DNA from 4 places in the Paraburkholderia sp. 35.1 genome. Region 4 is predicted to be linked to each of the others. Evidence: riboswitches for the same ligand, from Rfam matches in the RefSeq annotation. Region 4 holds a riboswitch; each other region holds the start of a gene.
What was found. Region 4 has a riboswitch for cobalamin ahead of OKW27_RS32665 (TonB-dependent receptor domain-containing protein). Riboswitches for the same ligand answer to the same signal wherever they lie in the genome.

Region 1: it holds a riboswitch for cobalamin, as region 4 does, so the genes downstream of both, OKW27_RS36485 (TonB-dependent receptor) here and OKW27_RS32665 (TonB-dependent receptor domain-containing protein) in region 4, are expected to answer to the same signal.
Region 2: it holds a riboswitch for cobalamin, as region 4 does, so the genes downstream of both, OKW27_RS06985 (CbtB domain-containing protein) here and OKW27_RS32665 (TonB-dependent receptor domain-containing protein) in region 4, are expected to answer to the same signal.
Region 3: it holds a riboswitch for cobalamin, as region 4 does, so the genes downstream of both, cobW (cobalamin biosynthesis protein CobW) here and OKW27_RS32665 (TonB-dependent receptor domain-containing protein) in region 4, are expected to answer to the same signal.

The regions. Positions count from the first base shown of each region.
Region 1 is NZ_JBNDMJ010000003.1:3,521,409-3,528,898, forward strand. Features, by position in the region: gene OKW27_RS36450 (dihydroorotase) at 1-1,267, shown strand, start outside; partial or broken gene hisI (phosphoribosyl-AMP cyclohydrolase) at 1,281-1,691, opposite strand; gene OKW27_RS36460 (hypothetical protein) at 1,738-1,962, opposite strand; gene OKW27_RS36465 (Fur family transcriptional regulator) at 2,081-2,608, opposite strand; gene OKW27_RS36470 (hypothetical protein) at 2,650-2,919, opposite strand; gene OKW27_RS36475 (hypothetical protein) at 2,893-3,315, shown strand; partial or broken gene OKW27_RS36480 (SET domain-containing protein) at 3,363-3,593, opposite strand; cobalamin riboswitch at 3,782-3,925, shown strand; gene OKW27_RS36485 (TonB-dependent receptor) at 4,200-6,413, shown strand; gene OKW27_RS36490 (ABC transporter ATP-binding protein) at 6,434-7,243, shown strand; partial or broken gene OKW27_RS36495 (ABC transporter substrate-binding protein) at 7,315-7,473, shown strand.
Region 2 is NZ_JBNDMJ010000002.1:240,933-248,422, reverse strand. Features, by position in the region: gene OKW27_RS07000 (ATPase domain-containing protein) at 1-418, opposite strand, end outside; gene OKW27_RS06995 (hypothetical protein) at 616-1,056, shown strand; gene OKW27_RS06990 (histidine phosphatase family protein) at 1,084-1,704, opposite strand; cobalamin riboswitch at 1,785-1,930, shown strand; gene OKW27_RS06985 (CbtB domain-containing protein) at 1,971-2,192, shown strand; gene OKW27_RS06980 (CbtA family protein) at 2,204-2,944, shown strand; rRNA gene OKW27_RS06975 (16S ribosomal RNA) at 3,545-5,077, shown strand; tRNA gene OKW27_RS06970 (tRNA-Ile) at 5,153-5,229, shown strand; tRNA gene OKW27_RS06965 (tRNA-Ala) at 5,283-5,358, shown strand; rRNA gene OKW27_RS06960 (23S ribosomal RNA) at 5,707-7,490, shown strand, end outside.
Region 3 is NZ_JBNDMJ010000002.1:1,962,063-1,969,552, forward strand. Features, by position in the region: gene cobN (cobaltochelatase subunit CobN) at 1-1,666, opposite strand, end outside; gene cobW (cobalamin biosynthesis protein CobW) at 1,681-2,772, opposite strand; cobalamin riboswitch at 2,975-3,252, opposite strand; cobalamin riboswitch at 3,333-3,592, shown strand; partial or broken gene cobA (uroporphyrinogen-III C-methyltransferase) at 3,788-4,525, shown strand; gene OKW27_RS14980 (cobalamin biosynthesis protein) at 4,601-5,035, shown strand; gene cobO (cob(I)yrinic acid a,c-diamide adenosyltransferase) at 5,032-5,634, shown strand; gene OKW27_RS14990 (cobyrinate a,c-diamide synthase) at 5,638-7,044, shown strand; gene bluB (5,6-dimethylbenzimidazole synthase) at 7,028-7,490, shown strand, end outside.
Region 4 is NZ_JBNDMJ010000003.1:2,705,717-2,713,206, forward strand. Features, by position in the region: gene lgt (prolipoprotein diacylglyceryl transferase) at 1-136, shown strand, start outside; gene OKW27_RS32640 (SIMPL domain-containing protein) at 231-956, opposite strand; gene OKW27_RS32645 (EVE domain-containing protein) at 1,202-1,660, opposite strand; RNA gene ssrS (6S RNA) at 1,802-1,983, opposite strand; gene OKW27_RS32655 (cell division protein ZapA) at 2,050-2,364, opposite strand; gene OKW27_RS32660 (ATPase) at 2,361-2,720, opposite strand; cobalamin riboswitch at 2,941-3,205, shown strand; gene OKW27_RS32665 (TonB-dependent receptor domain-containing protein) at 3,296-5,242, shown strand; gene OKW27_RS32670 (FecCD family ABC transporter permease) at 5,282-6,346, shown strand; gene OKW27_RS32675 (ABC transporter ATP-binding protein) at 6,376-7,185, shown strand; partial or broken gene OKW27_RS32680 (nicotinate-nucleotide--dimethylbenzimidazole phosphoribosyltransferase) at 7,219-7,490, shown strand, end outside.

The DNA.
Region 1 (7,490 bases), 820 kb from region 4:
CTGCGTTGACGGCCGGATCGTTTCGATCGAGGCGCGCGGCTGGAGCGCTGACCAGGTCGTGGATGCACACGGCCTGCACGTGCTGCCTGGCGTGATCGACTCACAGGTCCATTTCCGCGAACCGGGCCTCGAGCACAAGGAGAATCTCGAAGCGGGCACGCGAGGCGCGGTGCTCGGTGGCGTGACGGCCGTTTTCGAAATGCCCAACACCAGTCCGTTGACGCTGCGCCGCGACGACCTCGAACGGAAGATCGCGGCAGCGTCAGGACGCGCGTGGTGTGATATCGCGTTCTACATCGGTGGCTCGTCCGTCAACGCTGGTGAGCTGGGCCACCTGGAAGCGTTGCCGGGCTGCGCCGGCATCAAGGTTTTTATGGGCAGCTCGTTCGGCGATCTGCTCGCGGATGACGACGTTGTACTACGGCGCATCCTCGAGCACGGCCGGCGGCGGGTGGCCGTGCATGCGGAGGACGAGGCGAGACTGCGCGCGCGCCGGTCAATCGCAGAAGCATCGGGCGACGTGCGCGACCATCCGCGCTGGCGTGACGTGGATAGCGCGCTCGATGCGACGCGCAGGATCGTCGGCATGGCGCGCGAAACAGGACGGCCGCTGCATATCCTGCACGTTTCGACGGCGGAAGAAATCGCGCTGCTGGCGTCGCACCGGAGCCGGGTGACAGTCGAGGTATTGCCGCACCACCTGACCCTGTGTGCGCCCGAATGTTATGAGCGGTTGCGCACGCTTGCGCAGATGAACCCGCCGGTCCGCGAGGCCCGGCACCGGGAGGCGCTATGGCGCGCGCTTCGGGAGGGACGAGTGGACACGCTGGGCAGTGATCACGCTCCGCATACGCTGGAAGAGAAGGGCCGCCCGTACCCGCAGTCGCCCAGCGGCATGCCGGGCGTGCAGACGTTATTGCCGGTCATGCTCGATCACGTCAGCGAGGGACGGCTGTCGCTGCAGCGTCTGGTGGAACTGACGAGCGCGGGTCCGGCGCGGGTGTTCGGGATAGCGGAAAAGGGACGCATCAACGTGGGCTACGACGCCGACCTGACGCTCGTCGATCTCAAGGCAAAGCGCGAAATCACGAACCGCTGGATCGCAAGCGTCTGTGGCTGGACGCCCTACGATGGCATGCGGGTGACGGGGTGGCCGGTCGCCACCATCATTCGTGGCCGTGTGGTGATGCGCGATGACGCCGTGCAGGGATACCCAGTGGGACAGCCGGTCCGCTTCGACAGGGCGATGGCGATCACGCCGGCATGACGCCCGGAAGCTGTCAGAGCTGCGTGGGATTGGGCGCGTCGCCGTACACGGCGACGGGGTCAAACGTCTTCGCACCTTCCGTGAACCGCAAGGTTGCTTCGGGCAGGTCAACCGCGCGGTAAAAACAGCTGCGATAACCGACGTGGCAACTCGCGCCCCTGCCCGCCACCTCGACGCGAATCCACAGCGCGTCCTGGTCGTCGTCGATGCGCATCTCGACTACGCGCTGGGTCAGTCCGCTCGTCGCACCCTTGGACCAGAGCGTCTGGCGGCTGCGGCTCCAGTAGTGGGCGATACCGGTCTCGATCGTCCGCGCAAGGGCTTCCCGGTTCATATAGCCGACCATCAGGACGTCGTCCCGGCCCGCATCACTGACGACGCAGGGAATCAGTCCATCAGGGCCAAATCTGGGCGAGAGCGAGCGACCTTCCTCGACTTCGGTGACGGATGTTTATGTCACACCCGATGCATCATGCCCGAAGTGACGTGTTTTCCAGCGCGGCAGCAAACCAGCCCAGCACCCTTTGCAGGTGCACTTCGCCGTAGAGCCGCGCAAACCGCTGTGTCTCGGCATTGTCGGGGTCGCCGAGTACGGCCAGCCGTGCCTGGATGAACGCCGGCGTCAGCGTGATGCCGCACTCGTGCTCAATGCAGTGCTGCCAGTCATCGAAGCTCTGGGGAATCGGCGAGGTCATGGGTACGGCGGGCGCCAGCGGAAAATCCCATGGTAGCAGGGTTGGTTATTAATGCAACAAAGTGGCGTTAATAACCTGATTTCGGACCCGCCGAATCAGGTGCAATGATCTTGCGTGCTCACACGCCGTGGGTCGAGCAGTCGCGGCAGGTACCGTGAATCGTGACGGCAGAGTTCGTGCTATGAACGCCGCGGCGGCTAAGCTTGCGCTCTATCCGGGCGAGCACACCGGCCAGTTCCGGATCTTCCGGAAGCGCAGAAATGTTGTGGCAATGATCGCACTCGAAATAACCAGTGGAGGTCTCGTGCTCTGCGATTGCATGGCGCCAGGCCCGGTCAGATCCCTGGATTCGGGTGAGCAGGCCAACGGCAGTTAGCCGGTCGAGGATCCGGTAGAGGGTCACGCGATCCACTTTTCCCGCGCCTGTAGCGGCGCCCAGATCGCGGGCGAGTTCTTCGTGCGAACGGGGCTGTTCGGCGCCCTCCAGGCGCTCGAGCACGGCAACGGTAAGCGCGGTGGAGCGCAGCCCCGCCTCGCGCAGGCGCGATGGCCAGTCGGTAGGAGCGTGTGGTGGATGTTTGCGCGGAGAGTGGCGGGTAGGCATGGATGACCGTGGATGCAACTGTCCAATGATGGAATGATACATCGTCCCGCGCGGGCAAGGCCACGCGTGTCGTATGGTCGTCGTCATGGACCTGGCGGCATGCCCTGGTCGAACAGCGGTTGCAGGCCATCCTCCGCAGCGATGGCCATCGGACGCCCGACTGCCGTCTGCCGGCCGCCTGCCGAGCGCTCGAGCCGGTACAACGCGCCGAAGGCGAAGGACGGCGGTTGCATTCCGGCACCGAACACAGCCTCGCCACCGCGTCGCACGCTGTCCGCGAGCCATGACATCAGGCGCAGGTGATAGGGGTTGCGGGCAATTTCACCATGGTGACAGGTCAACGCCTCGATCATGGTCGCGACGATCGAGCTGTCGAGTTCGACGAGCGTGTTGGGCTGCTCAAGCGTGCCCCAGAATTCTGTCTGCGCAAGCCAGACGGCGTGGGTATGGTGCTGCAGGGCGTCACATACGAGCCAGTGGACACCGATGTGCGTCGCAGAGCCATCACGCTCGTGCGGGCAGAAGACGATGCGCGGCCGATAGTCGTCGAACAGCGCGGCGAGGCGGTCGACGTCACGGGCCCAGCCTGCCGGGTCGGCGCGGCGACGCGCTGGCGTGACCGGCTGGCGACCATCGAAGGCTGGATCGAGCAGCGCAAAATCAAGCCGGGTACAGCCATGACACAGCTCGTTCCATCGTTCACTGCGGCGGCATGGAGGTACACGCGCAGGATCCCCTGGCGGTCGTAGTCTTCAACCGCCTCGCAGTTCGGTGCGCAACGATGATTGATCCAGCGGGCGGCGTTCCCGCCGGTGCCCGCATCAATGCAGTAGCGGCCGTCACCCAGCGCAAACAGAAAGGTGTGGAACGGGTCTTCGGCGTTGACGGGATGCTGGCGTCGTGCTGCGGGGTGGGTAATGCGCGCCCCCCTGTATTCGATGATGCGCATGCCGCGCGGCATGTCGGCAACGGCAAAGACACCCTTGCCATGGATGGGACTGCGTCGGATCTGGATCAGGCGGGGCATGAATGCAGGAATGTATGCGGTGAAGCAGACTCAAGTATAGCGTTCCCTTTTCTAATTATCGCAACTGTGTTGCGTTTACGATGCGGGTTAGATATCGTTCTGCCGAAATCGCGGGCGATCCGACCGCTGGCGCGATGACCCGGACGTGAAGCGGGCAGCCTGCACGGGCAGGCATGCGCTAGCCAGGCCGCGGCGCGGGGGAATTGAGTGTGCGATCGATTAGAATTGCGCACGCAAAGCCCGGAAGCTGGTGCAAATCCAGCGCGGTCGCGCCACTGTGACCGGTTTCCTGAAACCGGGAGTCAGACCTGGGCCTTGTCTTCCTTCACCTGTCATGGGGCGCGAAACCCCAGGAGAACCGCCATGACCTGCATCGTCAGTGTCCACCGGGCATCGGCTGCCCGTTGCTTCCTCTTTTTCTCCCGTCGTTTGTGTTGACCCGGTAAGTGTCGCCGGTCAGCACGGCATGCCTGGTTCGTGTTTCCGGCAATCGTGCGGTGTTTCACTGCGTCGATGACATGGTGGATAGGCACGTGTGTCGAGCGCATAAAAAACAGGCGCACCGCATACGGTAGCGCCAGAGAAAAAAGAAAAGAGAGCAGGACAATGAAGAAAATCTCGATCCTTTCGCCGTCGCGAACGCAGCGACGCCGCAGCCGTCAGCTCACAGCAGGGATGCTCGGCTGCGCGTGGCTGATCGGCTCGTCGTCCGCGTTTGCTGATGACGGCAGCGGCCCGGCGGCAGACAGCACGCAATCTGCGCAGGAGCCGGCACAGACGCTGCCGGCTGTTAAGGTCCAGGCATCGGGCCATACGGATACACCGGACCTGAGCACGCCGATCCGTACCGGCAGCCGGCTTGGACTGTCGAGCCTCGATACGCCGGCGAGCGTCGAGACGCTCACCGGTGAGCAGATTCAGGTGCGCGGCGACACCACGGTCAACGAGGCCATTACGCGTGCGGCCGGATTTGCCACCGACGCGGCACCCGGCAATGGCGGCACGTCGGTCTCGGTGCGCGGCTTCAGCGGGCCGGAGTCGATCACGACGCTCTATGACGGCACGCGCATGTATCCTGGCGCAGGCACGGTGACCTTTCCGTTCGATACGTGGTCGGTCGACCGGATCGAGGTGCTGCGCGGTCCGGCGTCGGTGCTCTACGGTGAGGGTGGCATCGGCGGCGTGATCAACGTCGTGCCGAAGGCGCCGCAGCGCGACTACGCGACCACGGTCCAGATCGGCGCGGGCGCCTATGGCGAGAAGCGCGTGGCGCTCGATACGACGGGCGCGCTCGGGCCCATGCTGTCATACCGCTTTTACGTGAGCGATGACCGCTCGAACGGCTGGGTACCGCGCGGCGATTCGCATACCACGGCGCTCGGCGGCGCATTGCGGCTCGACGTCGATCCGACCTTGTCATTCACACTCGACTACGACTACGGCCGCCAGAAGCCGGCGCGCTATTTCGGGATTCCGGTGCTCGACGGTGCGCTCAATCCGGCGTTCCGCTACCAGAACTACAACGTCGCCGATTCCGCGATCTCCTATTACGACCAGTGGACGCGGCTGAACGCGAAGTGGCACGCCATGCCTGGCATCACGGTGCGCAACCAGCTCTATTATTTGCTGACCAACCGCCACTGGCACGATAGCGAGAGCTACGCCCTGCAGCCGGATGGCGATGTGTTGCGCAGCGATTACATCGAGATCCTCCATCATCAGCGGCAGATCGGCGACCAGCTCGACACGACGATCGACGGGCGTGCATGGGGCCATCAGAACCGGCTGGTCGTCGGCGCGGACTTCAATGTGATCTCGTTTGTCGATACAAGCAATTCACCATACGGCGGCTCGTCGATCGTGCCGGCATTCGGTTTCGATCCGGGCGTGTTCGACAGTCCCGATTCGACCGTGCCCGCGTTTCGCACCGTCACGCATCAGGCGTCCCTTTTTGCAGAGGACCGGTTCGAGCTGACCGAGCGGCTCGCGTGGGTGAGTGGCCTGCGTTACGACCATATCGACTTGCATCGCGACACGTTCGCGACTGCCACGACTGCGGCGTCGTCGTTCGACAGGACGTTCGCCCATACAGGATGGCGCACGGGCCTTGTGTTCTCGCTCACGCCGACACTGTCCGTGTACGGTCAGTACACGACCGGCACCGACGGCGTCAGTTCGCTGATTACGCTGTCGCAATCGAACAGTCAGTTCACGCTGTCGACCGGTCAGCAGTGGGAGGCGGGTGTCAAGCAGGAAGTGCTCGGCGGCCGCGGATCGTGGACCTTCGCGGTGTACCAGATCGTGAAGCGTAACCTCGTGAGCACCGATCCGCTGAACCCGGACCTGAGCGAGCAGGTCGGCCGGCAGTCGTCGCGCGGCGTCGAATGGTCGGGCGCGCTGCGGCTGGGCGGCGGCTGGTCGGTCGAGGCGAACGCGGCGCTGCTGCGCGCGCGGTACGACGATTTCGACGAGGCGGTCGATGGCCAGAGCGTGTCGCGCGCGGGCAACGTGCCCTACAACATCCCCGAGCAGACCGCGAACGTGTGGCTCGACTGGGCGTTCGCGCCTGGCTGGCGCGCGGGAGCCGGGGTGCAGTATGTCGGACGGCGCTTCGGCGACAACGCGAACAGCGTGTCGATTCCGTCGTACACACTGGTCGATGCGTCCGCGTCGTGGCGCGCAACGCGCAACCTGACGCTCGCGCTCTATCTGCGCAACCTGACCAACCGGACCTATGCGGTCTCCACGCAGAACGACGGCACCGAATGGCTGCTCGGCGCGCCGCGCTCGGGGTGGGTCACCGCGACGATGACTTTCTAGCCTCATTGATCGGCAAAGCCATGACCTCACTGCATATCGAAGAGCTAGGCTGGTCGCCGCCGTCGCGGGACGCGAGACGCCCGGACGACGGCGAGAGCCTGTTGCGGCGGATCGTGCTCGAAGTGCAGCCGGGCGAATTCGTCGGCCTGATCGGACCCAACGGCAGCGGCAAGACGAGCCTGCTGCGGTGTGCGTTCCGTTACGCAAGGCCGCACAGCGGCGCCGTCAGGCTGGACGGCGACGACGTCTGGGTCAAGTCCGGGCGCTGGGCGGCGCAACGCATCGCGGTGGTACAGCAGGACCCGCCCGACGACTTCGGCCTGACGGTGGAAGAGGTCGTCGCGATGGGCCGTACGCCGCACAAGGGGCTGCTCGACGGCGACACCGCCGTGGACACCGCGCTCGTCGACGCCGCGCTGCACGATGTCGAACTCGATGCGCACCGGCAGCGGCCGTTCGCTTCGCTGTCGGGCGGCGAACGGCAACGCGCGCTGCTGGCCCGTGCACTGGTGCAGCAGCCGCGTGTGCTGATGCTCGACGAGCCGACCAATCATCTCGATCCGCGGCATCAGATCGAGCTGCTCGGCCTCGTGCGGCGGCAGCGGATCACCACGTTGGCCACGATTCATGACCTGAATCTCGCCGCTGCGTTCTGCGACCGGCTGTACGTGATTGCCTCGGGTGAGATCGTCGCGTGCGGCGCGCCGCAGGCGGTACTAACCGAGCCCTTGCTGAAGACGGTGTATGGCGTCGATGCGCTTGTCGACCGGCACCCGGTGACGGGACGTCCGCGCATCACGCTGATTACAGGACCGGAGTCCGGGACATGACGAAAAGGAAGACTTCCCTCTGGCGCGCGACGGCGGCCACCATTTTTTGCGTAGCCGCATCGTACGCACAGGCTGACCGTTATCCGGTTACCGTGCGCAGCTGCAACCGCGATGTGACGTTCGCGCGTGCGCCGGCCAGGGCGGTCAGCAACGATTCGAATCTGACGGAGATGATGCTTGCACTGGGGCTCAGGACACGGATGGCGGGGTTCACGGGAATCGGCGGCTGGATCGAGAAGGTGAAGGA
Region 2 (7,490 bases), on a different contig from region 4:
ACAGGCTGTCCAGGACGACGCGCGCCGGCTTCAGTTCGTCGACGTGCTCGATTACGTTGCGCACGCTTTCGCCGAGTTCGACTTCGGCCGGGTGCAGCACGGTCTGTTCGTATTGCGGTTCGAGCCCTTCTTCGGGCAGTTGCTCCAGTATCGTGAAACGGCTCAGATCCCAGCCATGGCTCGCGCCGATCGCGAGCAGTTCAGCACGGGTTTCGGACAGCGCGATATAAAGGCCGGTCTGCCCTTCGTGCAGGCCCTCGAGTAAGAATTGCAACGCGAGGGTGGTCTTACCCGTGCCTGGCACACCCTCCACGAGGTACATGCGGTTCGGCGTAAGACCACCGCCGAGGATGTCGTCGATGCCTTCGATGCCCGACGATATGCGGGCGGGGGTAGGGGCGGCGGTAGTGGTCGACATGATGGTTGAAATGACGGCGGCAGTGGCTTTGATCGAAACGGGCGCGATGTCGCGGCCGGTATGGCGCTATGCAATTTGTGTGCCGTCGTGCATTGCCTGCGTGCTCGGGCCTCGCGCGCATGGGCATGAAGCGTGCTATTAAAGGTGGCTCGCTGCGAGTTTTTCTTCAGCAGCACTTTGGAAGCTTCACGCACACCATGAAAACCTATCGACTTTCGGCTATCGCGCTTACCGCGGCATCGCTCGTTGCGCTGCTGCCGGTCAGTGCATCCGCCGACGATAGCCCCAGACCTTGCGGTGCGCTCAAACGGATCGTGGCCGCGGCGCCGGACGGCTTCGCCTCGCTGACACCCGACGACGGCAAAGGCGTTGCGCAACCTTATGGCGATGACGCGCAATGTTCGGCCGCGCATCGAAGTTTCCAGTGCACGTGGACGCCGCATCAGGCGGCGGGCTCGAACGCGGATGCATTGGAAGCGGTCGCGGCAGATGTCGCGTCGTGCCTGCCCGATGCAACGCACGATCAGAATTCGCCGGGACGTCAGCACTTTTATCTCGGCGCGAAGGATCGACGCACCGAAATCACGCTGACGCCCGAGGGGTCCAACCGGTTGCGGCTCGTGGTGTCGGGCAGGTAAGCGGCGGTGCCGTTCAGGCGCTGGCGTTCAGGCGGTGGCGGCCGGGCGCCACGACCAGCCGCGTCGCGAGTGGCGTAATTCGACGACCGACAGCGGCGCGATCTCGATGCGACAGAACACGGTTGGCGATGCGCCGAGGGCGTGCACGATTGCCGCTCGCAGTAGAGTCGCGTGGGTGATGGCGACGATGGTTCGACCTTGCGCAGAGGCCGCGAAGCTTGCTTCGTTGACGGCATTGCATGAACGCACGTCTGCCTGCTGCGCGTCGAGCCACTCTCCAACCCGCTGCACGAGTTGACCGAACGATTCGCCGCCGGGCGGCGCGGTGTCGGGCTCGCGTGTCCAGGCGGCGAGTTCGCGGGGCGTTGCGTCGGCAATGGCCGCGAGGCGCTGGCCGCGCCATTTGCCATAGTCGATATCCACCAATGCGTCGGCAGGCGTGGCGCTCAGACCGAGCGCGGCGGCCGTTTCGCGCGCGCTGGCGGCGGGGCTGGTGAACACCGCGCCGTGGGCGGGAAGCGCGAGACGCGGTCGCGCCGCTACGGCTTCGGCGCGACCGCGCGCGTCGAGCGGATCGTCGTCAGGGAAGCGGCCCGCGCGCTGCGCGGCCGTTGCCGCGTGGCTCACCAGTAATAGTCGCGTATCCATTCTTTGCGTTGGCGCCTCATTCGTACTTGCCTGCGTGGTTTCATCGCCTCGCGGCGCGCGTTGCGAGGTAGCCCTCGCCGTCACGGAAGCCGCAGTTTAGCGCGTAGAATACTGACACTGCGAAGCACGGAAGCCGGTGAGAGCCCGGCGCGGTCGCGCCACTGTAATCGGCATTGCAATCCACAAGAGCCGAAAGCCAGACCCGAGCTTCGCACCATTCCTCTGCAATCGACTTTCGGGGCGCGTCACCCCAGGAGATGTCCATCATGACCGAAGCTGTTCTTGATCGCGCCGCGCAACCGGCAGCCCAGCCCACTCCCATTCCTTTACGCGAACTGCTGCCATGGGTCGTGTTCGGCGGCTTGCTGCTGTTGCTCGCGCTTTACTTCGTTGGTGCGGAACAGGGCGCGACGTCGCTCGTGCCCGGCATGTACATGCATGAGTTCGTGCACGACGGCCGCCATCTGCTCGGCTTTCCCTGCCACTAACGGAGTTCGACATGGTAGGTAAATTGTTGGTGCGCGGGATGCTCGCGGGCATCGTCGCGGGCTCGCTCACGTTCGCGTTCGCGCGAATCGTCGGCGAACCACAGGTCGATCAGGCCATTTCATTCGAAGAAAAAGCGGCCGCCGCGCGCGGCGAGGCGCCCGAGCCCGAAATCGTGAGCCGTCAGACGCAGGCTGGCCTCGGCCTGCTGACTGGCGTGGTCACGTATGGCGCGGCATTTGGCGGCCTGTTCTCGCTGGTGTTTGCGTATGCGTATGGACGCGCGGGGACGTTGAGCGTGCGCGCGCTGTCCGCGTGGCTCGCGCTTGGCGCGTTCATCACGCTCGTGATCGTGCCGAATATCAAGTATCCGGCCAATCCGCCGTCGGTCGGTGATCCGGAGACGATCGGCACGCGCACGGGCCTGTTCTTTCTGATGATCGCGATTTCGCTCGCGACGATGGTGTTTTCGCTGAAGGTGCGGCGTCGCGCGGCGGCGAAGCTGGGTGCGTGGAACGGTTCGATCGTCGCGGGGCTCGTGTTCGTCGTGGTCATCGCGGCCGTGCAACTGTCGATGCCGGTCATCAATGAAGTGCCGGCCGCGTTCCCGGCTGTGCTGCTGTGGAAGTTCCGCGTCGCGGCGATCGGCATGCAGGTGGTCATGTGGACGACGATCGGGCTGCTGTTTGGCGCGATGGTCGAGCGCAGCGCTTTTATGCGTACGAATGCGCGGGTGACGATGAAGTCCGCCTGATGGTGACGGTGACACGCGGCCGCGCAAGCGGCCATTCTCGCGCGCAACGCGCGAGAATGGTTTTGCATCAAGTACTTGGCGCAGTTGTGGAGTGGTTATCCACAGCCTTGCGAACATTTTCTGTGGAAAAGCTGCTTAACGGCTTTTCGCAACTCCACTCATCTCTCCCTTTCGCCGCGGCGCTCCGGAGAATTCAATTGGAAGCCTAACTAATTCAGGTTGCACGCGGCACTGCTCAATTTTTAAGCTCTTCAACTTTTTAAAATAAATTGTGAGAAGGGTATTGACGTGTTGTCGACCGCTCTCCATAATCTCGTTTCTCTGCTGCAGACGCAGCGACGCAAACGAAGCAGTGCCGGGTAGTGGTGGTTCAGGCGCGGCGGGTTTGGCGGACCGATCTTTAAAAACTAACAGTCGATAAGTGTGGGCGCTTGATGCGGAATGCGGCGGCGGATTCTCCGGAGTCTGCTGTCAGGCAGAAGTATCAGAAGCCTCACACAGTATTAGAGGAAGGTTTGTCTGTCGAAAGACGGATCAATCATCGTCAGTACGTTGAGTGAGCGACCGGGTTCGAGAGAGCCCGAACACAGTAACAGGTTTGAACTGAAGAGTTTGATCCTGGCTCAGATTGAACGCTGGCGGCATGCCTTACACATGCAAGTCGAACGGCAGCACGGACTTCGGTCTGGTGGCGAGTGGCGAACGGGTGAGTAATACATCGGAACGTGTCCTGGAGTGGGGGATAGCCCGGCGAAAGCCGGATTAATACCGCATACGCTCGGGAGAGGAAAGCGGGGGATCTTTCGGGACCTCGCGCTCAAGGGGCGGCCGATGGCAGATTAGGTAGTTGGTGGGGTAAAGGCCTACCAAGCCGACGATCTGTAGCTGGTCTGAGAGGACGACCAGCCACACTGGGACTGAGACACGGCCCAGACTCCTACGGGAGGCAGCAGTGGGGAATTTTGGACAATGGGCGCAAGCCTGATCCAGCAATGCCGCGTGTGTGAAGAAGGCCTTCGGGTTGTAAAGCACTTTTGTCCGGAAAGAAAACCTTGTGGCTAATATCCGTGAGGGATGACGGTACCGGAAGAATAAGCACCGGCTAACTACGTGCCAGCAGCCGCGGTAATACGTAGGGTGCGAGCGTTAATCGGAATTACTGGGCGTAAAGCGTGCGCAGGCGGTGCTGTAAGACCGATGTGAAATCCCCGGGCTTAACCTGGGAACTGCATTGGTGACTGCAGCGCTGGAGTATGGCAGAGGGGGGTGGAATTCCACGTGTAGCAGTGAAATGCGTAGAGATGTGGAGGAACACCGATGGCGAAGGCAGCCCCCTGGGCCAATACTGACGCTCATGCACGAAAGCGTGGGGAGCAAACAGGATTAGATACCCTGGTAGTCCACGCCCTAAACGATGTCAACTGGTTGTCGGGCCTTCATTGGCTTGGTAACGTAGCTAACGCGTGAAGTTGACCGCCTGGGGAGTACGGTCGCAAGATTAAAACTCAAAGGAATTGACGGGGACCCGCACAAGCGGTGGATGATGTGGATTAATTCGATGCAACGCGAAAAACCTTACCTACCCTTGACATGTATGGAATCCTGCCGAGAGGCGGGAGTGCCCGAAAGGGAGCCATAACACAGGTGCTGCATGGCTGTCGTCAGCTCGTGTCGTGAGATGTTGGGTTAAGTCCCGCAACGAGCGCAACCCTTGTCCCTAGTTGCTACGCAAGAGCACTCCAGGGAGACTGCCGGTGACAAACCGGAGGAAGGTGGGGATGACGTCAAGTCCTCATGGCCCTTATGGGTAGGGCTTCACACGTCATACAATGGTCGGAACAGAGGGTTGCCAAGCCGCGAGGTGGAGCCAATCCCAGAAAACCGATCGTAGTCCGGATCGCACTCTGCAACTCGGGTGCGTGAAGCTGGAATCGCTAGTAATCGCGGATCAGCATGCCGCGGTGAATACGTTCCCGGGTCTTGTACACACCGCCCGTCACACCATGGGAGTGGGTTTTACCAGAAGTGGCTAGTCTAACCGCAAGGAGGACGGTCACCACGGTAGGATTCATGACTGGGGTGAAGTCGTAACAAGGTAGCCGTATCGGAAGGTGCGGCTGGATCACCTCCTTTCCAGAGCTGTGCATTCATTGCACTCAAGTGCTCACGCTTATCGGCTGTGGTTAGAAGAAACGCAGGCAGGCTCAGGGGTCTGTAGCTCAGCCGGTTAGAGCACCGTCTTGATAAGGCGGGGGTCGATGGTTCGAATCCATCCAGACCCACCAGTGTCTTGTCTGGTGAGCTGAAGGGCTGGGGCCGCTGGAGTATCTGTGAGACTGGGGGATTAGCTCAGCTGGGAGAGCACCTGCTTTGCAAGCAGGGGGTCGTCGGTTCGATCCCGTCATCCTCCACCAATCCTCAATGCCAAGGGTTCAGCACGAAGTGATGCTGAGTACTTTGCATTGGCGATTGAGCCAGTCAGAGCGGTATGAGGCACAGGCTTCATACCGGCTGCCGTTCTTTAACAATCAGGAAGAAGTAGTAAAGAGATTCACGAAAGGCACCTGGAGATGGGTGCGGAGTAGGTGAATCAGGGTTGTGATTGTATCGATGTATTTTAAAGGTGATCGAAAGATTGCTTTGGAATACGGCGCAACACGAATACTCAACCTGTAGCGAGTGCGTCTATCCCCTGCGGGGATGGGACCCACGTAAGCGCTAAAGCGCTAGCGTGGGTCGACACAGAGACACACCCGTTATAGGGTCAAGCGAACAAGTGCATGTGGTGGATGCCTTGGCGATCACAGGCGATGAAGGACGCGGTAGCCTGCGAAAAGCTCCGGGGAGCTGGCAAACGAGCATTGATCCGGAGATGTCCGAATGGGGAAACCCACTCCTAATGGAGTATCCGTAGCTGAATCCATAGGCTGCGTGAGGCGAACGCGGTGAACTGAAACATCTAAGTAACCGCAGGAAAAGAAATCAACCGAGATTCCCAGAGTAGTGGCGAGCGAAATGGGATCAGCCGGTACACGTTATCTGTATTGTTAGTCGAACGCTCTGGAAAGTGCGGCCATAGCAGGTGATAGCCCTGTAGACGAAAACAGCATGGAAGAACTGGGTGTACGAGAAGTAGGGCGGGACACGTGAAATCCTGTCTGAAGATGGGGGGACCATCCTCCAAGGCTAAATACTCGTGATCGACCGATAGTGAACCAGTACCGTGAGGGAAAGGCGAAAAGAACCCCGGGAGGGGAGTGAAACAGATCCTGAAACCGCATGCATACAAACAGTCGGAGCCTCTGCGAAGGGGTGACGGCGTACCTTTTGTATAATGGGTCAGCGACTTACATTCAGTGGCGAGCTTAACCGATTAGGGCAGGCGTAGCGAAAGCGAGTCCGAACAGGGCGTCCAGTCGCTGGGTGTAGACCCGAAACCAGGTGATCTATCCATGGCCAGGTTGAAGGCACGGTAACACGTGCTGGAGGACCGAACCCACTAACGTTGAAAAGTTAGGGGATGAGCTGTGGATAGGGGTGAAAGGCTAAACAAACCTGGAAATAGCTGGTTCTCTCCGAAAACTATTTAGGTAGTGCCTCGTGTATCACCTTCGGGGGTAGAGCACTGTCATGGTTGTGGGGTCCATTGCGGATTACTACGCCATAGCAAACTCCGAATACCGAAGAGTGCAATCACGGGAGACAGACATCGGGTGCTAACGTCCGGTGTCAAGAGGGAAACAACCCAGACCGCCAGCTAAGGTCCCCAAATATGGCTAAGTGGGAAACGAAGTGGGAAGGCTAAAACAGTCAGGAGGTTGGCTTAGAAGCAGCCACCCTTTAAAGAAAGCGTAATAGCTCACTGATCGAGTCGTCCTGCGCGGAAGATGTAACGGGGCTAAGCCATATACCGAAGCTGCGGATGCACAGTAATGTGCATGGTAGGAGAGCGTTCCGTAAGCCTGCGAAGGTGCACTGGAAAGTGTGCTGGAGGTATCGGAAGTGCGAATGCTGACATGAGTAGCGATAAAGGGGGTGAAAGGCCCCCTCGCCGTAAGCCCAAGGTTTCCTACGCAACGTTCATCGGCGTAGGGTGAGTCGGCCCCTAAGGCGAGGCAGAAATGCGTAGCTGATGGGAAGCAGATTAATATTTCTGCACCATTGTGAAATGCGATGGGGGGACGGATCGCGGAAGGTTGTCCGGGTGTTGGAAGTCCCGGTCCTTGCATTGGAGAAGGCGCTTTGGCAAATCCGGGCGCGGAATTCAAGGGTGCGAGGCGAGCCACTTCGGTGGCGAAGCAACTGGAAGGGGTTCCAGGAAAAGCCTCTAAGCTTCAGTTTCACAGTGACCGTACCGCAAACCGACACAGGTGGGCGAGATGAGTATTCTAAGGCGCTTGAGAGAACTCGGGAGAAGGAACTCGGCAAATTGGTACCGTAACTTCGGGATAAGGTACGCCCTCATAGCCTGACTGGCCTGCGCCAGAAGGGTGAAAGGGTTGCAATAAACTGGTGGCTGCGACTGTTTAATAAAAACACAGCACTC
Region 3 (7,490 bases), on a different contig from region 4:
TGCCGTGCTTGCCGACGTGCACGACCGCGTCGATGCCGAACTGATGGCGCAGCCAGAAATAGAACGCGAGGTATGCGTGCGGCGGTACGAGCTCCGCATCGTGATAGCTCGCGTAGTCGCCGTGCTCGCGCGAACGCGCAGGCTGAATGCCGACGAACACCAGGCCGCAGCGCCAGCCGGCGATCATGAAGCGGCCGCGCCGTAGCGTGGGGTCCTGCTCGGGCTTGCCCCAGCGCGCGTTCAACGCGTCGCGCGCGCTCGCCGGCAACGCGTTGAAATGCGCGAGATAGTCGTCGAGTGCGAGGCTTTGCAGGGCCGGACGCAGATCGCGTACGACCGGATCGTTGGTCACGCCTTCGGTCAGCCTGTTCAACAACGCGTCGCCGTTTTCGGGCAATTCGCCGACACCATAACCTTCATCGCGCAGCATCGACAGAATGCCGACCACCGACGCCGGCGTATCGAGCCCGACGCCATTGCCGATGCGCCCTTCGCTCATCGGATAGTTGGCGAGAATCAACGCGACTTTTTTGTCGGCGTTATCGAGCGAACGCAAACGGCACCAGCGCCGGCTCAGCTCGGCGAGAAAGCGCACCCGTTCGAGGTCGGGCTGATAGCGGACCACGTCGACCTGCGTATGCGAACAGCGATACGCGAGCCCCTTGAAGCTGATCGCGCGCGTGATGATGCGCCCGTCCACTTCGGGCAGCGCGATATGCATCGCGATGTCGCGCGAATTGAGGCCGTGGTTGTCCTTCAGCCAGTCTTCGCGATTGCCGCCGCTCAGGATCACCTGAAACACCGGCGCGTCGCCGGCGAGCGCGAGCGGCTCCGGGTCGTCGATCGCGGAAGCGGCGAACGCGGTCGTGTTCAGCACGAGCGCGACACCATGTTGCGCGCACAGCGACTGCACGACATCGCGGCTCAGCGCATCCTTCAGCGACGTGATCGCGAGCGGCAGCGGATTGAGCCCTTGCGCTTCGAGCGCGTCGATCAGCGCATCGAACACCGCGGTATTGGCGGCCTGCAGATGCGCCTTGTAGAACAGAATCGCGACGACCGGCGCGTCTTGCCGCCAACGCGCCTGCCAGTCGGCGACGATGGGGGTATCGCGCTCAGGGTGATACAGCGACGCGGCCGGCAACGCGCGCGGCGGATCGGGTTCGCGCCCCCAGTCGAGCGCGCGATACGCGACGCAGCGCAAAAACGCCTCGGCGTTCTGCGGACCGCCCTCGCGCAGATAGCGCCACAGCTGCTGACACAACTCGGCGCTCGCAGTGCTGCGCGCGAGCAGGTTCGGGTCTTCCTGCAGATCGCCGGAAAACATCGCGAGTGTTTGCTGTTTGCGCTGCGCGAGCGCGACCACCTGCTCGATGCCGTACGGCCAATACGTTTCGCCGCCGAGATGATCGACGACGACCACGCGCGCATGCTGCAACACGTCGTCCAGATAGAAATCGACCGAGGCAGGCTGACGCAGATACGTGACGTTCGCGAGCCGCACGCTCGGAAAGCCGTCGCCGAGACGCGGCACTACGCTCGCGAGCAGCGACAGCGTGGTGTCGGCGGAACTGAGCACGACGATCTCGGCGGGCTGCTGATCGATGCGGATCACGCCCTGCGTATCGTCGACGAAGCCGCCCGGCGTCGTGCGCAGCAGATGCATGCTGGTGCGCCCGTTTATGCCGTCGCGTTCGACGTCGCGCCGAGCGCCGCGTCGAACGCCTGTTGCAGCGCGTGTTGGTCGAGGTCTGCGCCGATCAGCACGAAGCGGCTCAACGCGCCGTCGCCATTTTCACCCGCTTGCCAGCGCCGGTCGAAGTAGCTCTCGAAGCGCCGGCCCACGCCCTGGATCACGAGACGCATAGCCGCGCCCTGCAGTGCCGCGAAGCCTTTGACACGGTAAATCGTGTGGGTTTCGACGAGCGCCTGCAAGGCGGCGAGCGCCGCGTCGCGCGACGGTACCGATGCCTGCACGACGACCGAATCGAATTCATCGTGGTGATGATCGGGGTCGTCGGCGGAACCGTGGTGGTCATGACGCAGGTGGATCGTCTCTTCCGACGCCGCTTCGAGGCCCAGCAGCGTATGCAGGTCGAGCCGCCCCTGCTGCGCGCGCACGATCTTCACCTGCGGCGCAATCTCCGCGCGGATCGCGGCTTCGACCTCGTGCTGCCGCGCGTCGTCGATCAGATCGGTCTTGTTCAGAATCACCAGGTCGGCCGCCGACAACTGGTCTTCGAACAGCTCATGCAGCGGCGACTCGTGATCGAGATTCGGATCGGCCTTGCGCTGCGCATCGACGGCGAGCGGGTTATCGGCGAACTGGCCGCTCGCGGCGGCCGGGCCGTCCACCACCGTCACCACCGCGTCGACCGTGAAGCCGTTGCGGATCTGCGGCCAGTTGAACGCCTGCACAAGCGGCTTCGGCAAGGCGAGCCCCGACGTTTCGATCAGCACGTGATCGAGTTCGTCGCGGCGCTCCGCGAGCTTTTCCATCACCGGGAAAAATTCTTCCTGCACGGTGCAGCACAAACAACCGTTCGCGAGTTCATACAATTGTCCTTCAGTCTCGACGCCGTTTTCATCGCAACCGATGCCGCAGCCCCTGAGGATTTCGCCGTCGATGCCGAGCTCGCCGAACTCGTTGACGATCACCGCGATGCGCTTGCCGCCCGCATGCTGAAGAATGTGCCGCAGCAGCGTGGTTTTGCCGCTGCCGAGAAAGCCCGTGACGATCGTGACGGGGATCTTGCGCAATTGAGTTTGCATCGTGAGGTCCATCCCTTGGCGTTGATCGGTATGCCGGAAAGTCCGCGCGTGGGTCCGCGTCGGCTGGCGAATGGAGCGAATGAAGCACGCGCAGCAGTACCGGCGATTACCAGACACGGGGACGAACGACGGCATTGCCGCGACAACGGAAATACAGAAAGCGGAACTGAGGTCATGAACGCGCCGCCGCATCCCCGCGGCGGTCGTTCTGCTTCGTTGGGCCGGTATCCGGGCTGGCGAAAGCGCCGCTTCCCCTTCCCGGCCGAGTGGTTTCTCGTCCAGTGGTGAAATGTCCACGCGAGCTTGCGCGAGGACATCGAAGCCGGCACTGCGGTGCCCGGCTATCAAGCCGGAACCGCTTTTCGCTTACCGTTGCGGGGACAGCACAGGTTAGCCGCTCCAGAGCAGGTGGCTCCCTGTTTCCCGTTTAACTGCATGCGCACGAGCGCGCACGCGAGCACCCAAAGTGCGTGCGAGTGTAGGCCCGCGGCCTTGCGCAGTCAAGCAACGCACCGAGCCGGAAAGCGCCGCCGAGGCTTATCCGGCAAGGCGCCATGTGCTATCGTATGCGCGCGTTTGGTGCCCGCACATGCGCTCGCGTGTGCAGTTAAACGGGAAACAGGCAGCGCCTCGCGCGTTCAACCTGTGCTGTCCCCGCAACGGTAAGCGACCTGCGGCGCGCGATTCGATTCGCCTTCGATTCCGACGTGCCGCGCATGCGTTTTTTGATGCCACTGTCCCGCGAATCCACAAACCGGGACGGGAAGGCGAAGCGCATGAGGCCGCCAGCCCGGATACCGGCCAGACGCGGAGGCGGTGCCGCATTGCATCCGTGCGTCACGCGGCGCCGCCGGCCGCCGGAATCCGCGGGGAACGGATGTGAAGGCGTAGCAGCGCGGCATCGCGCGTGCCCGGATTCGCAGTTGCGCATGACCACTATATTCACCGCCGCGCGCGCTGTCGCACGCCGCGTCTCTTCTTCCATCACCGCATGGCGCGCGCCATGCACGCCGCGATGACGCGCGCCTGGCTGATCGGCGCCGGTCCCGGCGACGTCGAACTGATCACGCTGAAGGCCACCCGTGCGCTCGCGCAGGCCGATGTCGTGCTCGTCGACGATCTGGTGAATCCCGACGTGCTGCAGTTCGCGCGCACCGACGCGCAAGTCCTGTACGTCGGCAAACGCGGCGGCCATCCGTCGACGCCGCAAGCCGACATCGTCGCGCAAATGCTCGGGCATCTGCGCGCGGGGCGCAGCGTCGCGCGGCTCAAGGGCGGTGATCCGTTCGTGTTCGGCCGCGGCGGCGAAGAGTTGCAGGCGCTACAGGCCGCGGGTATCGAAGTCGACGTGATCAACGGCATCACGGCCGGCATCGCGGCGCCCGCGGCGCTCGGTATCGCGGTCACGCATCGTGATCACGCGCAGGGCGTCGTGTTCGTCACCGGCCACGGCGCCGGCAGTGGCGAACCGGACTGGGCCGCGCTCGCCGCGACGCGCATGACGCTGGTGATCTACATGGGCATGCGCCGGCTCGGCGAGATCGCCCGCGCATTGCTCGCTGCCGGCATGTCCGCCGACACGCCGTGCGCGGCGATCGAGTCGGCGACGCGGCCTGAGCAGCGTCATGTGCTCGCGCCGCTTCGCGAGTTCGCCGAGGCGGTGGCGCGCGCGGGGCTCGGCTCGCCGGCGATCGTCGTGATCGGCGCTGTGGCGTCGCTCGCACTGGCGCGTGATGCGGCCAAACGCGACGCCGGCGTTGCTCACGAACTGGCAGCGAGCGCGACACGACACGGACTCGCACGCGCGATCAAAACGCTGAGCGTCGGCATCGGTTGCCGCTTGCACAGCAAAGCCGCTGAGATCGAAGCCGCCGTCCGCGCAGCGCTCGGATCGAATGCCTTCGAGCAGATCCGCGCGATCGCGACGATCGACACCAAAGCCAACGAAGCCGGTCTGCTCGAATTCTGCTCACGTCATCAGCTGCCGCTGCAACTGTTCAGCCGCGAGCAGATCGCCGCGGTACCGGTCGCGTCGCCGTCGGCGGCGGCACACGCGCATCTCGGCGTCGATGGTGTGTGCGAGCCGTGCGCGCTGCTGGCGGCAACGGCGCCGGACTCCACCACAACCGCGCAAAACGCGCGTCTGATCGTACGCAAGACCGCGCACGCCGGCATCACGGTGGCGATCGCAGCGGCGAACGACGCTGCCCTTAGCGACGCGCCCCCATCCCATCCCGCCTCTCAAAACCAGGACCCTCGATGAAAACCGATCCGGAATCGCATCAACGCATGACCGAACGCCGCCGCGAAGGCCACGAAAAGAAGCAGGCCGGCGCGACCGTCGAAAAAGGCCTGCTGATCGTCAACACCGGCACCGGCAAGGGCAAGAGCACGGCCGCGTTCGGCATGGCCGTGCGGGTGCTCGGCCACGGCATGCGGCTCGGCGTCGTGCAGTTCATCAAGGGCGCGCTGCATACGTCGGAGCGCGATTTCCTCGGCGCGATCGCGCAATGCGATTTCGTCACGATGGGCGACGGCTACACGTGGAACACGCAGAACCGCGAGGCCGACATGGCGACAGCGCGCAAAGGCTGGAACGAAGCGCGGCGGATGATCGAAAGCGGCGACTACCAGATGGTGATCCTCGACGAGCTGAACACCGTGCTGAAGTACGAATACCTGCCGCTCGACGAAGTGCTCGCGGTGATCAACGCGCGTGCGCAGATGTTGCATGTCGTCGTGACCGGACGCCATGCGCCGGACGCGCTGATCGAAGCTGCCGACCTCGTCACCGAAATGCGCGCGATCAAGCATCCGTATCGCGAGCAAGGTGTGAAGGCGCAGCGCGGCGTGGAGTTCTGAGCGATGTCGGCGTTTCCCAACGGGGCTTCGTCCGGGGCGCCCCCCAAGGGGACTTCCTTCGGGGCGTCCCCCCAGGGGACTTCCTTCGGGGCGTCCCCCCAGGGGACTTCCTTCGGGGCGTGCCCCGCGCTGTTCATCAGCGCGCCCGCGTCGGGACAAGGCAAAACCACGATCACTGCCGGTCTCGCGCGCTATCACCGGCGGCTCGGACGTCGCGTGCGCGTGTTCAAGACCGGGCCGGATTTTCTCGATCCGATGATCCTCGCGCGCGCGAGCGGCGCGCCGGTGCTGTCGCTCGATCTGTGGATGGTCGGCGAAAGCGCATGCCGCAACCTGCTCGCGCGGGCGGCGCAAGAAGCCGATCTGATCCTGATCGAAGGCGTGATGGGCCTGTTCGACGGCACGCCGAGCAGCGCCGATCTGGCGACCACGTTCGGCGTGCCGGTGCTCGCGGTGATTTCCGCGCAGGCGATGGCGCAGACCTTCGGCGCGGTCGCGTTCGGCCTTGCGCGCTTCAGACCGCAACTGCCGTTCCACGGCGTGCTCGCGAATCGCGTCGGCTCGGCTCGGCACGCGCAGATGTTGCAGGAAGCACTGCCGCCCGGGTTGCGCTGGTGCGGCCACCTCGCCGCGAGCGACGAGATGACGCTGCCCGACCGCCACCTCGGCCTACACCAGGCCGATGAAATCGACGATCTCGAAGCGCGCCTCGAACGCGCGGCGGATACGCTCGCGTCGACCGCGCTCGCCGAACTGCCGCCGCCGGTCGATTTCGGCGTGCCCTCGCCCGAGGTGCTGCCGCGTCTGCTCGAAGGCAAGCACATCGCGATCGCGCGCGACGCCGCGTTCTCGTTCATCTATCCGGCCAACGTCGCGCTGCTCGAAGCGCTCGGCGCGCGGCTCAGCTATTTCTCGCCGCTTGCCGACGAAGCGTTGCCCGCCGGCACGCACGCGCTCTATCTGCCGGGCGGCTATCCCGAGCTGCATCTGGCGACGCTCGCGGGCAACTCGACCAGCGCGGCATCGATCCGCGCGCACGTCGAGGCGGACAAACCGCTGGTCGCCGAGTGCGGCGGCATGCTCTATCTGCTCGACACGCTGACCGACGCGCAAGGCACCAGCACGCCGATGCTGGGCCTGCTGCCCGGTCACGCGACGATGCAAACGCGCTTCACGTCGCTCGGCATGCAGCAGATCGATGGCGTCCACGGCACGCTGACCGGCCACACGTTCCACTACTCGAAGCTCGCGACGCCGCTCGCGCCGCAGCGCTTCGCCACGCGCGCGCACAGCGACGCGCCCGGCGAAGCGGTGTTCCGCGTGGGCCCGATTGTGGCAACCTATATGCACGCTTACTGGCCCTCCAACCCGGCTTTCACGGCCGCCCTCTTTCATGGCGAAGCCTTTTGACGACTCCGAGCGCGATGCGGTCTATCGCGCGATTTACGAACGCCGCGACATGCGCCACTTCGTGCCCGATCCGGTCGATCCGGCGGTGCTGCGGCGTCTGCTCGACGCGGCGCATCACGCGCCGAGCGTCGGCTACATGCAGCCGTGGCGCATCGTGCGCATCACCGACCCGGCGCTGCGCACGGGCTTGCGCGACATCGTCGAGCGCGAACGGCTCGCCACCGCCGACGCGCTCGGCAAGCGCCGCGACGAGTTCATGAAGCTGAAGGTGGAAGGCATGCGCGAATGCGCGGAGTTGCTGGTGATCGCGTTGATGGACGGGCGCGAGCGACACGTCTTCGGCCGCCGCACGCTGCCGGAGATGGATCTCGCGTCGGTCGCGTGCGCGATCCAGAACATGTGGCTCGCCGCGCGCGCGGAAGGACTCGGGCTTGGTTGGGTGTCGC
Region 4 (7,490 bases):
CCTCGGCCTGCTCGCGATGGGGCTGTCGATGGGTCAATGGCTCTCGCTGCCCATGATTCTCGCGGGCATCGGCCTGATGGTGTGGGCGTATCGCCGTGGGCGTCGCGAGCAGGCGCAGGCGGTTGGCGCGAACTGAGCGGCGCTCGGCTAGCGTAGCGAGTGTTGCATGAAAAAACGCCACGGCATCGATGGATGCCGTGGCGTTTTCTGTTTGGGCTTGCGCTTGCGCGTCACTTCATCTGCACCGACCCCGACACGTTGACCGTCACCGTCGACGTGCCGCCTTCGAGCGACAGCGGCGCGCTCTTCGCGTCGGCGCCCATCGCGCGTGCGCTCATCATCATCATCGGACGCGGCATCACGCCGCTGTGACTCACGTTGACCTCGCGGATCGAATAGCTGCTAAAGCCGAACGCCTGCGAGGACGCCGCGGCCTGCTCGCGAAACGATTTGATCGCCTCGCCGCTGAGCCGCTGTTCGGCCGCGCGCTGCGCTTGCGGCGACAGCGAGAAACGCACGTTGCCAACCTGCATGATCGATGCCATCTGTCCGGCGAGCTTCGATGCCGCGGCGAAGTCGCGCGATTCGAGCACGACTTCCGTGCGGCCGCGCCACGTCGTGATGCGTCCGTCGCGGTCCGTCGACGGGAAGATCGAGAACGCGCCCGAGCGCGCGGTCACGCCGCTGACGCCGCGCGCTTTCTGCAATGCCGCGTCGGCGCGTTCGTTCAGCGTCGACGTCAGCGACGACGGCTCGCTCGCTTCCTGCTCGTAAAACAGCGTGATTTCGACTTCGTCCTGCGGGACTTCCGCGCTCGCCTGCGCATTCAGCGACAGCACGCCCGAAGGCTGCGGCATCATGGTCTGCGCTCGAGCGGGCGCAGGGTTCAGTGCGAGTGCCACAGGCGCGCCCAAGGCGAGCGCAAGTGCGAGGGACCGCGCGGTTTTTGTCGTCATGACTGGAATCCTTGTTTGAACAGGTTGTGCACGTTCGACGCGAGCGCCGGGTGGTGGCGCGCGGTTTGACGGATGCGCTGGCGAATGCATCGGCTTGCCGTCGAGCGGCCGGTTCGAGTTCACGCTTTCGTCGACCGATTAGGCGCGTTTTACCGACGCTTGGTTCCCCAATTAGTGCTTCGCCGCCGCATCGGAAACGATGACCTGGATGCGATCACGACACGTGCCGCGTCGCGCGTTCGCCCTTAAACCAGCTGTTTAATGATGAAGCGCCATTCGGCTTCGGTCACCGGCGTGATCGACAGGCGGTTGCCTTTGGCGAGCACGCGCATGTCCTGCAATTCGGCATGCTCGCGCAGCGCGGCAAGCGGAATCAGCCCGATTTTCTTCTTGAACACGACGTCGACGAGCATCCAGCGCGGCGTTTCCGGCGACGATTTCGCGTCGTAGTACGGACTCTTTTTATCGAACTGCGTAGGGTCCGGATACGCGCTCGACGAGACCTCCGCGATGCCCGCGATGCCGGGCTCCGGACAGCTCGAATGATAGAAGAGCACGCCGTCGCCGACCTGCATCACGTCGCGCATGAAGTTGCGCGCCTGATAGTTGCGTACGCCGGTCCACGGCAAGGTGCGATGAGGTGCGTTGGCGAGGTCGTCGATGCTTGCTTCGTCCGGTTCGGACTTCATCAGCCAGTAGCGCATGAATCGGAGTGAGCGTGTGAGATTGAACGAAGCGCAACAACAGCAGGCGCGTACGGAAAAGCCCCTGAAAAAGGCGCTCAAACGAAAAAACGACGACCAAAGAAAAACGGCATCGAACCGAAGTCCGATGCCGTTCCAGATAAGGTCCCCGCCTTAGCCGCTAGGCCGGCATCCTGAACCGAGGGTTCAGAATTGGTCGCAGTTAGCAACACTTCGGGTACATCAGACTGAGTGACGCGCACACCCGTGCTACAAATTTCCGCAACCGTGCACATGGCATTGGTTCAAGGAATGTATGACCTTGGCGAACCAGGCAGGGAAGCTAAACCGATGAAGCTACAACCCAAACCGTTCAACACGTGACCGATTCGAAACCGGCCCACTACTGCTTACTGCAAGCTGTACTGCTCGATCACAGTACCTAGCTGTTCGTTCATTTGCTGCATTGTACGCCGGATTTCTTCAGCGGGAAATGCTTCTCCGTGTCGCACGCTGCTTTGCAGCTTAAGCAGTTCCGATGCCAGCGACAGCGCAGCCATCACCGCGATGCGATCGGTGCCGCGCACGTTGCTGCCGCTGCGGATTTTCTTCATCTCGGCGTCGACGCGCGCGACCGCCTCGAGCAGCGCGCCTTCCGTTTCCGGCGAGCAGGCGAGACGATAGGGTACTTCGAGAATCGATACTTCGATCTGCTTGGTGGTCATGCGCTTTCTCCGTGTCGGCTCACGTCGCTTTCCGCTTCCTCGTGTCCGGGCTGGGCGGACTCGAGCAGATCGAGCTGGTTATCCGGTTCGCTGCTCGCGCGTGCGCGCGGCAATTTTTCGAGAATGGCATTCAGGCGCACCTGAGCGTCGTCGATCTTGGCGGACAGCGCGTCGCGTTCCGCCTGCAGTGCGTCGCGCTCTTCGCGCAATTGCGCGAGTTCCGCATGCGTGGCTTGCACTTCGGCACGCGTTTGCGCGAGCTGCTCTTCGAGCGCGAGCCGCGCTTCGTTGTGGCGCTGGCTGATCGCAATCAGCTTGCCGATGTTCTGGGAGAGTGATTCGAGTTCGGTGAGCATGTGCTGCGTCCTCTAAAGACATCGCATTTTAGCGCGGAATATTACAGGTTCCGACAATTGTCTCGTTTCGAGACGTAACAGCATCGCTACGTGCAGGTTCGTTGCGTGTCGTGTCGTCGACCATAAGGTAAAAAACCGGTAATCCATCGGACAATAACCTGCATTCAACAGAACCGATTGCGCTCCGGTTGACCTTTCTTGACGCCCCGCGAGGCCGCTCGTAAACTTCCCGCACTCTGGTGCCCGCGCGCGCTTCTCGGCGCGCGCAGTTAAACGGGAAGCAGGACGCGCGCGGTGCCAAAACCGGATGCGCGAACCTGCGCTGCCCCCGCAACGGTAAGCGACCGCATGTGATGTGCTCATGCAGGTCGGTCCTGGTCGCAAGGTTGGAAGTTCAACGTGCGAGTGTGCCACTGCGCGTCACGCGTGGGAAGGCGGGATCGATGTGTCGTAGCCCGGATACCGGCCAGAAAAGAGGGACGTCCCCCGCGAAAACGTTGAACAAGGGGACGCCTCGTGACGCGTCGGCCTGCGGGGAAGCAGGCCGCGCACGCTATCCACAGGAATGTCATCCCATGCTGTCCCCCATCGCCCGCGCAACGCTGCTCGCGTTCGCGAGCCTGCCGCTCGTCGTGCATGCGCAAAGCGCCGAGCCTGCATCCGCGTCCGCGACGCCGTATTCGTCTTCATCGTCCGCCACGGATGCTACCGCCGCAAACGCTGCAATCGCTGCCAATGCCGCCTCCGCCGATGCATCGGGCAACGTGCTGTCGCCGATCGTCGTGACCGCGCAACGCGGACCGCAAGCGTTGCGTGATGCGATTCCGCAGACCACGCAGTTCGATCAGCAAGACATCGCCGACACGACCGCGACCGATCTGCCCGGCCTGTTGCAACTCGCGCCAGGCGCGCAAATCTCGCGCACGGGTGGCCCCGGTTCGACCGCGAGCCTCTTTCTGCGCGGCGCATCGTCAACGCAATCGCTGCTGCTGATCGACGGCGTGCGCGTCGATTCGGTGAGTCTCGGCTCAGCTCAACTCGCACAGATTCCGCTCGATCAGGTCGATCACGTCGAAGTGGTGAACGGCAACGTGTCGGCGTTGTATGGCTCGGGCGCGATCGGTGGCGTCGTGCAGGTGTTCACGAAAGACGGCGGCGATCATCCGCCGCGTTTCAATTTTTCGGTCGGCTACGGCAGCTATCGCACGCAGACGCAAACAGCCGGCGTGAACGGCGCGCTCGATCAGGACGGCCGCACGACTTTCAATATTTCGCTCGCGCGCACGAAGGACGACGGCTTTTCGTCGCTCGATCCGCTCGAGGCGCCGAACGCGAATCCGAACGCAAACGGCAATCTGAACGAGAGCATCAGCGCGTCGCTGCGTCACAAGTTCACCGACAGGTGGGACGCGGGCGTCAGCTACTTCCAGTCGAACAACGACAACAGCTACGACAATGCGTACGGCGAGCCCACCGATCTGAACAATCTCTATAGCAAGGTGCGTCAGGTGTCGGTATTCGCGAACGGCAAGCTGACCGACTGGTGGACCACCCACGTCACGCTCGCCGAGGGCGACGACCGCAGCGTGTCGAACACCAATGGCATCTACAACGGCCGCTTCGATACCGACAATCGCCAGTACACGTGGCAGAACGATTTCGCGCTCGCCGCGAACCAGAAGCTGCAACTCGGCTACGAGCATCTCGACCAGACGCTCGACTCCGACACGTTCGCCGCGCCCGACCGTCGCGTCGATTCGGTCTTCGCGGGCTACAGCGCGCGCTTCGGCCGCAACCAGATTCAGGCCAACGTGCGACGCGACCAGTACTCCGATTTCGGTGGGGCGAACAGTTACTATCTCGGCTACGGATTCGACATCACGTCGCGCTGGAAGGTAACCGCAAGCTATTCGGATGCGTTCCGCGCGCCGAGCTTCGACGATCTGTACTATCCGATCAGCGGCAACCCGTCGATCCAACCCGAGCGCAGTCATTCGGTCGAAGCCGGTTTGCAGTACGCGACCGATGCGCTCGGCGTGATGCGACTGAACGCATTCCAGACGCGCTATACGAATCTGATCGACTACGTGCAGACGATCCCCGGCATCTACCTCGCGGAGAACGTCGGCCGTGCGAAGGTGCAGGGACTCGAGGGATCGTGGAGCGGTCATGTCGGCAAGACCGACGTGCGCGCAACGGTGACGCTGCAGAACCCGGTCGATCTCGACAACGGTACCGACCTCGTGCGGCGCGCGCGTCGGTTCGGGTCGTTCGCGGTGAACCGCAGCATCGGTGGCTGGCGGGTTGGCGGCGAGTGGATCGTCAGCGGTCCGCGCACCGATAGCACCGGCAACCTCGGCGGTTATGGCATCGTGAATCTGTCGGCGCGCTACAACGTCACCAAAGCTTGGTACGTCAGTGCGCAAATCGACAATCTGTTCAACAAGGATTATGAAACGGCCTACTCGTATAACTCGCCGCGACGCGGTGCGTATCTCACGCTCGGCTGGCAGCAGCAGTGACGCGCGCGCCGGGGTGGCCGCATGCGTGAGCGCACGCGGATGAGTCGCGCGTCCGCTTCGCTGCGTGCCGCGATGGCGACGCCGCGCCCGATGAACGCGAAACGCGCGGCCGCGATCTGGCTCGGCCTCGCGTTCGCCGCCATCGCGGTGCTCGGCGCCTCGCTGGTGCTTGGCAGCGTGCCGCTCGCGCCGTCGCGCGTGCTTGCGGCGCTCGTGCCGACGCACACGTTCGGCGGCACGGGCAGCGACGATCTCGCCGGCGAAATCGTGCGTACGTTGCGTTTGCCGCGCGCGCTCGCGGGCTTCGCGTGCGGCGCGTTGCTCGCGCTCGCCGGCGCGCTGCTGCAGGTGCTGCTGCGCAATCCGCTGGCCGAGCCATACGTGCTCGGCGTGTCGGGCGGCGCGGCGACGTTCGCGCTCGTTGCGATGATTGCGGGCGGCGCATGGTGGCTCGTCGATGCGAGCGCATTCGCGGGTGCGTTCGTGTCGATCCTGCTGGTGCTCGGCCTCGCGCGTCGCGAGCTATGGCGCGGCGAGCCGCAGGACACGTCGCCCCGTTTGCTATTGACCGGCGCGGTGATCGCGGCCGGGTGGGGCGCGCTGATCACGCTGCTGCTCAATCTCGCGCCCGACAGCCGTCTGCGCGGCATGCTGTTCTGGCTCACCGGCGACCTCAACGGCGGCGCGCTGCCGTGGACCGCGCTGATGGCGCTCGCGCTCGTGCTGCTCGCGATCGTGCCGGCCGCGCCGCGTCTGAACGTGTTGCTGCGCGGCGACGCGGCCGCTCAGGCGTTGGGCGTCGCCGTGATGCCGCTGCGTTTGCGTGTGTACCTGGTCGCGTCGCTGGCGGCGGCCGCGGCGGTGACGACCGCGGGCACGATCGGCTTCGTCGGTCTCGTCGTGCCGCACATGCTGCGGCTCGCGTTCGGCAACGATCAGCGCATGCTGCTGCCGGCGGCCGCGCTCGGCGGCGGTGTCGCGGTGATGGGCGCGGATCTGATCGCGCGGACCGTGATCGCGCCCGCGCAATTGCCGGTCGGCGTGATCACGTCGCTGGTCGGCGTACCGGTGTTCCTGTGGATGTTGCTCAAACGCCGCCGATGATACGAGCCAAACCCAGCCCCGCCTGTTCGATGCTGAGCACGCAGCGCCTGACGTTGCGCGCCGGCGCGCGCACCTTGCTCGACGCGTTCACGCACACGTTCCATGCGGGCGAAATCTGGTGCATCGCCGGGCCGAACGGCGCGGGCAAGACCACCTTGCTATCGACGCTGGCGGGGCTGTTGCATCCGGCGGCGGGCCATGTCGAACTCGATGGCGTGCGCGTGGCCGACTGGCAGCCGCTGCCGCTCGCACGGCGCCGCGCGCTGATGCCGCAAAGCGCGGCCGATGCGTTCAACGCAAGCGTGCTCGACATCGTGCTGCTGAACCGCTTCCCGCATCTGGGCGGCTGGGGCTGGGAGCGCGACGAGGATCGCGCGGCCGCGCGGGCGGCGCTCGAACGGCTCGGCCTTGCGGACTTTGCGGCGCGCGACGTGCTGTCGCTATCGGGCGGCGAGCGTCAGCGCGTTGCCCTCGCGGCGGTGCTGTGCCAGGACGCGCCGCTGTTGCTGCTCGACGAACCGTTGTCGCATCTCGACCTGCATCATCAGGTCGACTGTCTCGAAGCGCTCGTCGCATGGACGCGCGAACCGCGCCGTAGTGTGCTGTTCTCGTGCCACGATCTGAACCTCGCGCGCCGCTTCGCGACGCACGCGTTGCTGCTCGACGGCGCGGGCGGCGCGTATGCGGGCCCAGTGCGCGACGTGCTGACGCCTGCGTTGACGAGCCGCGCGTTCGGCTATCCGCTGATTCTGATTCGCGACGGCGAGCACGAGGCGCTGATACCCGCGCCGCGCGCGCGTCACGAATCGCCTGCCGGCCATGACGCGCAGTCAGGCTGATATTTATTCCTATCCCTTGTTTCGATCACACCTATGACTCGCATCCCACACCCAGCCGGTTTGCCCGAAGTCGCGCCGCTCGATCAGACGCTACGCGCCGAACTGCAGCGGATCATCGATACGCGCACCAAACCGCCCGGCAGCCTCGGCCGGCTCGAAACGCTCGCGCGCCAGATGGGCCTGATCCAGCGTAGTACGCGTCCCACCGTGCAGCGTCCCGCGATGATCGTTTTCGCGGGCGACCACGGCATCGCCGCCGAAGGCGTGAGCCCCTATCCGCAAGCGGTGACCGCGCAGATGGTCGC